One region of the Streptomyces sp. Ag82_O1-12 genome, then DNA from elsewhere that is predicted to be linked to it. Evidence: riboswitches for the same ligand, from Rfam matches in the RefSeq annotation. Region 1 holds a riboswitch; the other holds the start of a gene.
The links. Region 1 has a riboswitch for glycine ahead of gcvP (aminomethyl-transferring glycine dehydrogenase). Riboswitches for the same ligand answer to the same signal wherever they lie in the genome.
Positions count from the first base shown of each region.

Region 2: another riboswitch for glycine. It lies ahead of gcvT (glycine cleavage system aminomethyltransferase GcvT); the one in region 1 lies ahead of gcvP (aminomethyl-transferring glycine dehydrogenase).

Region 1 covers NZ_FXUW01000001.1:1,291,766-1,295,163, reverse strand. Annotated here, with positions in the region: gene QOL88_RS06005 (DNA polymerase IV) at 1-553, shown strand, start outside; gene QOL88_RS06000 (PRC-barrel domain-containing protein) at 472-846, opposite strand; glycine riboswitch at 960-1,055, shown strand; gene gcvP (aminomethyl-transferring glycine dehydrogenase) at 1,231-3,398, shown strand, end outside.
Region 2 covers NZ_FXUW01000001.1:6,001,212-6,004,609, reverse strand. Annotated here, with positions in the region: gene QOL88_RS27645 (enhanced serine sensitivity protein SseB) at 1-217, opposite strand, end outside; gene QOL88_RS27640 (AAA family ATPase) at 320-988, opposite strand; glycine riboswitch at 1,211-1,310, shown strand; glycine riboswitch at 1,311-1,430, shown strand; gene gcvT (glycine cleavage system aminomethyltransferase GcvT) at 1,506-2,627, shown strand; gene gcvH (glycine cleavage system protein GcvH) at 2,731-3,108, shown strand; gene glyA (serine hydroxymethyltransferase) at 3,117-3,398, shown strand, end outside.

The DNA of each region.
Region 1 (3,398 bases):
CACCCGGTCCGAGACGCTGCGCGGGCCCACGGACGATCCCGCGGTGATCCGCGAGGCGGCGGCCAGACTGCTGGACTCGGTCGATACGACCGGTGGGGTGCGGCTCCTCGGTGTGGGGGTCAGCGGACTCGCCGACTACACGCAGGAGGACCTGTTCGCCCAGGCGGCGGGGGAGCGGGCGGTCGCGGAGGGCCCGGTCGAGGAGCACGCCGTGGCGGCGGCCGAGGAGCAGCCGTCGCTCGCCGAGCGGCGGTGGCCCGCCGGGCACGACGTGCGGCACGCCGAGTTCGGGCACGGGTGGGTGCAGGGCAGCGGCCTCGGGCGGGTCACCGTACGGTTCGAGACGCCCCACTCGGAGCCCGGCCGGGTGCGGACGTTCCGGGTCGACGATCCGGACCTGGAGGCGGCGGATCCGTTGCCGTTGGTGTTACGGGGGCCGGATGGGGGAGGCGGCGTGCCCGGGGCGGTGTCTCAGGCCGTCTCATCGGTGCCCGCGAGCTTGCCGAAGTCGTGGTCCGGCAGCGGGGGCGGGGCGGCGACGTCGAGACCGTAGTGGTGGTAGAGCTGCAGTTCCTGCTCGGGGGAGAGGTGGCGGCCCACGCCGAAGTCAGGGGCGTCCTTGATCAGGGCGCGTTCGAAGGGGACGTGGAGGGCGCCCTCGATCAGTTCGCTGGGCTCCAGGGGGACGAAGGCGTCCCTGCTGAACAGGCCGGTCCGTATGGCCGCCCACTCCGGTTCGCCGGTGGCGTCGTCGAGGTAGACCTCGTCGATCGTGCCGATCCTGGTCCCGTTGCGGTCGAACGCCTTGCGGCCGATCAGGTTGCGCGGATCGATGTCGGTTCGCACGGGCCCTCCACATGGTCGCACCTCATCCGTAAACACTACAAAACGGTACAAGTAGGGATGCGGCCACTCGAAGGTTCGTGCGTTGACCTCGCTGGTACGCTGGCAGCGGCTGTTGACCCCGTGCGGGAGAGTCCTCCGGACACCATCGGAGGCGCCGAAGGAGCAAATCCTCCCCGGAATCTCTCAGGCTCACGTACCGCACGGACGAGGTCACTCTGGAAAGCAGGGCGGGTGTCGACGGCTTCCGCTCTCACCGACGGTGAAAGCCGGACGTCTTCGGGCGATCCGGTGAAGCTCTCAGGTTGAGATGACAGAGGGGGAGGCCGTCCGGGTACCCGTGCCGTGGTGCCCCTCGCAGGTCGTGTCGACCAGGAGGCCTCCGTAATGACCGCCCACCGCATTCCGCTCTCCGAGCTCGAAGAGGCAGTCCCCTTCGAGCAGCGCCACATCGGCCCCGACCACGAGGCCTGCGCCAAGATGCTCGCCCAGGTCGGCTACGGCTCGCTCGACGAGCTCACGGCCGCCGCGGTCCCCGCCGTGATCAAGAGCGCCGAGGCACTGGACCTCCCGGGGGCCCGCAGCGAGGCCGAGGTGATCGCCGAGCTGCGCTCCCTCGCCGACCGCAACCAGGTCCTCGGTTCCATGATCGGCCTCGGCTACCACGGCACGTTCACGCCGCCGGTCATCATGCGCAACGTCATGGAGAACCCGTCCTGGTACACGGCCTACACGCCGTACCAGCCGGAGATCTCGCAGGGCCGGCTCGAGGCGCTGCTCAACTTCCAGACCATGGTCGCCGAACTGACCGGACTGCCGACCTCGGGCGCCTCCCTGCTCGACGAGGGCACCGCGGCCGCCGAGGCCATGGCGCTGTCGCGGCGCCTGGGCAAGAACAAGAAGGGCCTGTTCCTGGTCGACGCGGACACGCTGCCGCAGACCATCGCCGTGATCCGGACCCGCGCCGAGCCGACCGGCGTCGAGATCGTCGTCGCCGACCTCAGCGAGGGCATCCCCGCCGAGATCGCCGAGCGCGAGATCAACGGCGTGCTGCTCCAGTACCCGGGCGCCTCCGGTGTCGTGCGGGACCTCAAGCCGGTCATCGACCGGGCGCACGAGCTCGGCGCGCTCGTGACCGTCGCCGCCGATCTGCTGGCGCTGACGCTGCTGAAGTCGCCCGGCGAGCTCGGGGCGGACATCGCCGTCGGCACGACGCAGCGCTTCGGCGTCCCCATGGGCTTCGGCGGACCGCACGCCGGTTACATGGCGGTCCAGGACAAGATGGCGCGCAGCCTGCCCGGGCGGCTCGTCGGCGTGTCCGTGGACGCCGACGGCAACAAGGCCTACCGGCTGGCGCTGCAGACGCGTGAGCAGCACATCCGCCGTGAGAAGGCGACCAGCAACATCTGCACCGCGCAGGTGCTGCTGGCCGTCATGGCCGGCATGTACGCCGTCTACCACGGCCCGGAGGGCCTGAAGGGCATCGCGCGGCGCACCCACCGGTACGCCACGGTCCTGGCCGCCGGCCTCGCGGGCGGCGGCGTCGAGATCGTGCACGGGGCGTACTTCGACACCCTGACCGCGCGGGTCCAGGGCCGGGCCGCCGAGGTCGTGGCCGCCGCCCGGGACAACGGGGTCAACCTGCGGCACGTCGACGCCGACCACGTCTCGATCGCCTGCGACGAGACCACCACGCGCGCCCAGCTGCGTGCCGTCTGGGCCGCCTTCGGTGTCGACGGCGTCGTCGAGGCGCTGGACGCGGCCACCGAGGACGGGCTTCCGGCCGCGCTGCTGCGGACCGACGACTACCTGGCGCACCCGGTCTTCCACCAGCACCGCTCCGAGACCGCCATGCTGCGCTACCTGCGCAAGCTGGCCGACCGCGACTACGCGCTCGACCGCGGCATGATCCCGCTGGGCTCCTGCACCATGAAGCTCAACGCGACCACCGAGATGGAGCCGATCACCTGGCCCGAGTTCGGGCAGCTGCACCCCTTCGCGCCCGCCGAGCAGGCCGGGGGCTACCTCACCCTCATCCACGAGCTGGAGGACCGGCTCGCCGAGGTCACCGGCTACGACAAGGTCTCCCTCCAGCCGAACGCCGGGTCGCAGGGCGAGCTGGCCGGTCTGCTCGCCGTCCGCGGGTACCACCGGGCCAACGGGGACGAGCAGCGCACCGTCTGTCTGATCCCGTCGTCCGCGCACGGCACCAACGCCGCCAGCGCCGTGATGGCCGGCATGAAGGTCGTCGTCGTGAAGACCGCCGAGGACGGCGAGATCGACGTCGAGGACCTGCGGGCCAAGATCGAGCAGTACCGCGACCAGCTGGCCGTGCTCATGATCACGTACCCGTCCACGCACGGTGTGTTCGAGGAGCACGTCGCCGACATCTGCGCGCAGGTGCACGAGGCGGGCGGGCAGGTCTACGTCGACGGGGCCAACCTCAACGCGCTCGTCGGGCTCGCCAAGCCGGGGCACTTCGGCGGCGACGTCTCGCACCTGAACCTGCACAAGACCTTCTGCATCCCGCACGGCGGCGGCGGCCCCGGGGTCGG
Region 2 (3,398 bases), 4.7 Mb from region 1:
GCAGGTCGAGGGGGCCGCTGTGCGGGCCGCCGCCGCTGGGCAGCGGGATCCACACGAAGCTCCGGCCGAGCACTTCGACGATCCGCCCGCCGGCCGCCGGTCCGGCGCCGAGGGAGGCCGAGAGCACCTCCTCCAACTCGTTGCCGGGCCAACCGCCGTGCGGGTGGGTCTGCGTCTGCGCCGGAAAGTCCGCGGAGAAGTCCGCCGGGATGTCCATCTGCCTACCGCCTGCCTGGAACCACTGCTGTGGCTCAAAAGGCTAACGGCTGACGGGACGCCGGGGGCATCGGGAACAGGACCGGTGTACGACGGCGCGGGCTCAGCCCGTGAAGCCGATTCTGTGCAGGGTGTTCGCCGTGTCCCGGTCGGCGAGGACGGCCGAGCCGCAGCCGGCGGGGAGGTCGCCGCGCTCCACCGCGCGCAGGAGACGGTTGCCGGCCACGCGGTGGCGCAGGAACGCGTAGCGCGAGACGCCGCGGCCGCGGTCGCGCTGACCGGCCAGGGCCTGCTCGGGCGTGACGTCGAGGAGGAGCAGGTGGAGCGTGCCGCCCCGGCGGCGGGCCTCGCGGGCGAGCCAGCGGCGGACCCAGGCCTGGGCGCCGCAGTCGTGCACGACGACGGCCTCCCCGGTGCGCAGGGCGCGGCGCAGCCCGGCGTAGTGGGCGAGGCGGACGAGCGGGCGGTAGAGCGCGTACGGCAGGGCGCGCGGCATGCGGCGCTCCCAGCGGTCGCGGGTGTCCTGGGAGTCGATGCGCCGGCCCGGGACGGTGCGCCGCATCAGCGTGGACTTGCCGCTGCCGGGCAGGCCCGTGACCACGACGAGGTCGCGGGGGCCGAACAGCAGCGCGTGCGGGCCGCCCCCGGGACGGTCGCGCAGGTCGCGGACGACCGGCGCCGGCGCCGGGGCGCGGACCGCCCGGACCGGAGCGGCGGCCGGCTGCTCGGGCAGCGCGATGCCCGTCGTCGCGTACGCGGTGGTCCTGTTCACCGTGATCGTCCTCCCCTGGGGCCAGGTACGGAGTCCCATCCCCGCCGAGTGTAAAGAGAAGGTAATGCGGCAGGCCTCTCATTTACGTTCTCGTCCTGCAACAGGGCTGCTACAGGTCGCTGTGCCCGGCGCGCGGGACTCGTGCACTCCCTGTGAAAGGTCCCCCTGCCGCGCCGGAAGGATGCGTGCAATGATGTGCGCGCCAACTGCATACCGGCCGTTTGAATCCGCGCGGGAGAGTTCCCAGCACCGCAAGAGCTGGGGCGCCGAAGGAGCAAGTCCCTCCCTTGAATCTCTCAGGCCCCGTTACCGCGCGGGCGAGGCACATCTGAAAAGCGGGCCGCCTCCTGTCCTCGACGGGACGCGGCTCCACCCAAGGTGCAAGCCATGGACCCGTGCGGTCATGGCGAACCTCTCAGGTTCCGATGACAGATGGGGAGGAACGACCTCGCCCTCCCCCACGCTCGGCTTCGCCCGCGCGGGAGGGACCCCCATTTGCCTTGGGAGACGACCGACCGTGAGCAGTACAGGAGAACTCCGTCACACCGCGCTCGATGCCCTGCATCGTTCGCTCGGCGCGACGATGACCGACTTCGCCGGCTGGGACATGCCCCTGCGCTACGGCTCCGAGCGCGACGAGCACCTCGCCGTGCGCACGAAGGCCGGCCTCTTCGACCTCTCCCACATGGGCGAGATCACCGTCACCGGGCCGCAGGCCGCCGCGCTGCTGGACTTCGCCCTGGTGGGCAACATCGGCGGCGTGAAGCCGGGCCGGGCCCGCTACACCATGATCTGCCGGGCCGACGGCGGCATCCTGGACGACCTGATCGTCTACCGGCTGGGCGAGACCGAGTACATGGTCGTCGCCAACGCCTCCAACGCCCAGGTGGTGCTGGACGCGCTGACCGAGCGCGCCGCCGGCTTCGACGCCGAGGTGCGCGACGACCGGGACGCCTACGCGCTGATCGCCGTGCAGGGCCCGGAGTCCCCCGGCATCCTCAAGTCCCTCACGGACGCCGACCTCGACGGCCTGAAGTACTACGCCGGGCTGCCCGGCACGGTCGCGGGCGTCCCGGCCCTGATCGCCCGGACCGGCTACACCGGCGAGGACGGCTTCGAGCTCTTCGTGAAGCCCGAGCACGCCGTCGAGCTGTGGCAGGCCCTGACCAAGGCCGGCGAGGGCGCCGGCCTCGTCCCGTGCGGGCTGTCCTGCCGCGACACGCTGCGCCTGGAGGCGGGCATGCCGCTGTACGGGCACGAGCTGACGACCTCCCTCACGCCCTTCGACGCCGGGCTCGGCCGGGTGGTGAAGTTCGAGAAGGAGGGCGACTTCGTGGGCCGCGAGGCCCTGCGCGAGGCCGCCGCCCGCGCCGAGCAGAATCCGCCGCGGGTCCTGGTCGGCCTGATCGCCGAGGGCCGCCGGGTCCCGCGCGCCGGGTACGCCGTCGTCGCCGGCGGCGAGGTGATCGGCGAGGTCACCTCCGGCGCCCCCTCCCCCACCCTCGGCAAGCCGATCGCGATCGCGTACGTCGACCCCGCGCACGCCGCGCCCGGCACGAGCGGCGTGGGTGTGGACATCCGGGGCAGTCACGAGCCGTACGAGGTCGTGGCGCTGCCGTTCTACAAGCGCCAGAAGTAGACACTGGCCGAAGGGCCGCGGCAGCGACCCCGTGCCCGTCGTCCCAGCTCACCAGCAGTCCCCCCTTTCACAGCACTCCCGCGCGTACAGGAGAATCCAGGCCATGAGCAACCCCAAAGAGCTGCGCTACAGCAAGGAGCACGAGTGGCTGTCGGCCGCCGAGGACGGCGTCTCGACGGTCGGCATCACGGAGCACGCGGCCAACGCGCTCGGCGATGTCGTGTTCGTCCAGCTTCCCGAGGTGGGTGACTCCGTGTCCGCCGGCGAGACCTGCGGCGAGCTGGAGTCGACCAAGTCGGTGTCCGACCTGTACTCCCCCGTCTCCGGTGAGATCACCGAGGTCAACGAGGACGTCGTGAACGACCCGGCGCTGGTGAACTCGGCCCCCTTCGAGGGCGGCTGGCTGTTCAAGGTGCGGGTCACGGACGAGCCGGGCGACCTGCTCTCCGCCGACGAGTACACCGCGTTCTCCGCGGGCTGAGGAGTCGTATGTCCGTCCTGAACACACCCCTGCACGAGCTCGACCCGGCGGTCGCCGCCGCGGTCGACGCCGAGCTGCACCGCCAGCAGTCCACGCTGGAGATGATCGCCTCGGAGAACTTCGCTCCGGTCGCGGTCATGGAGGCGCAAGGCTCGGTCCTCACCAACAAGTACGCCGAGGGCTACCCCGGCCGCCGCTACTACGGCGGCTGCGAGCACGTCGACGTGGTCGAGCAGATCGCGATCGACCGCGTCAAGGAACTGTTCGGCGCCGAGCACGCCAACGTCCAG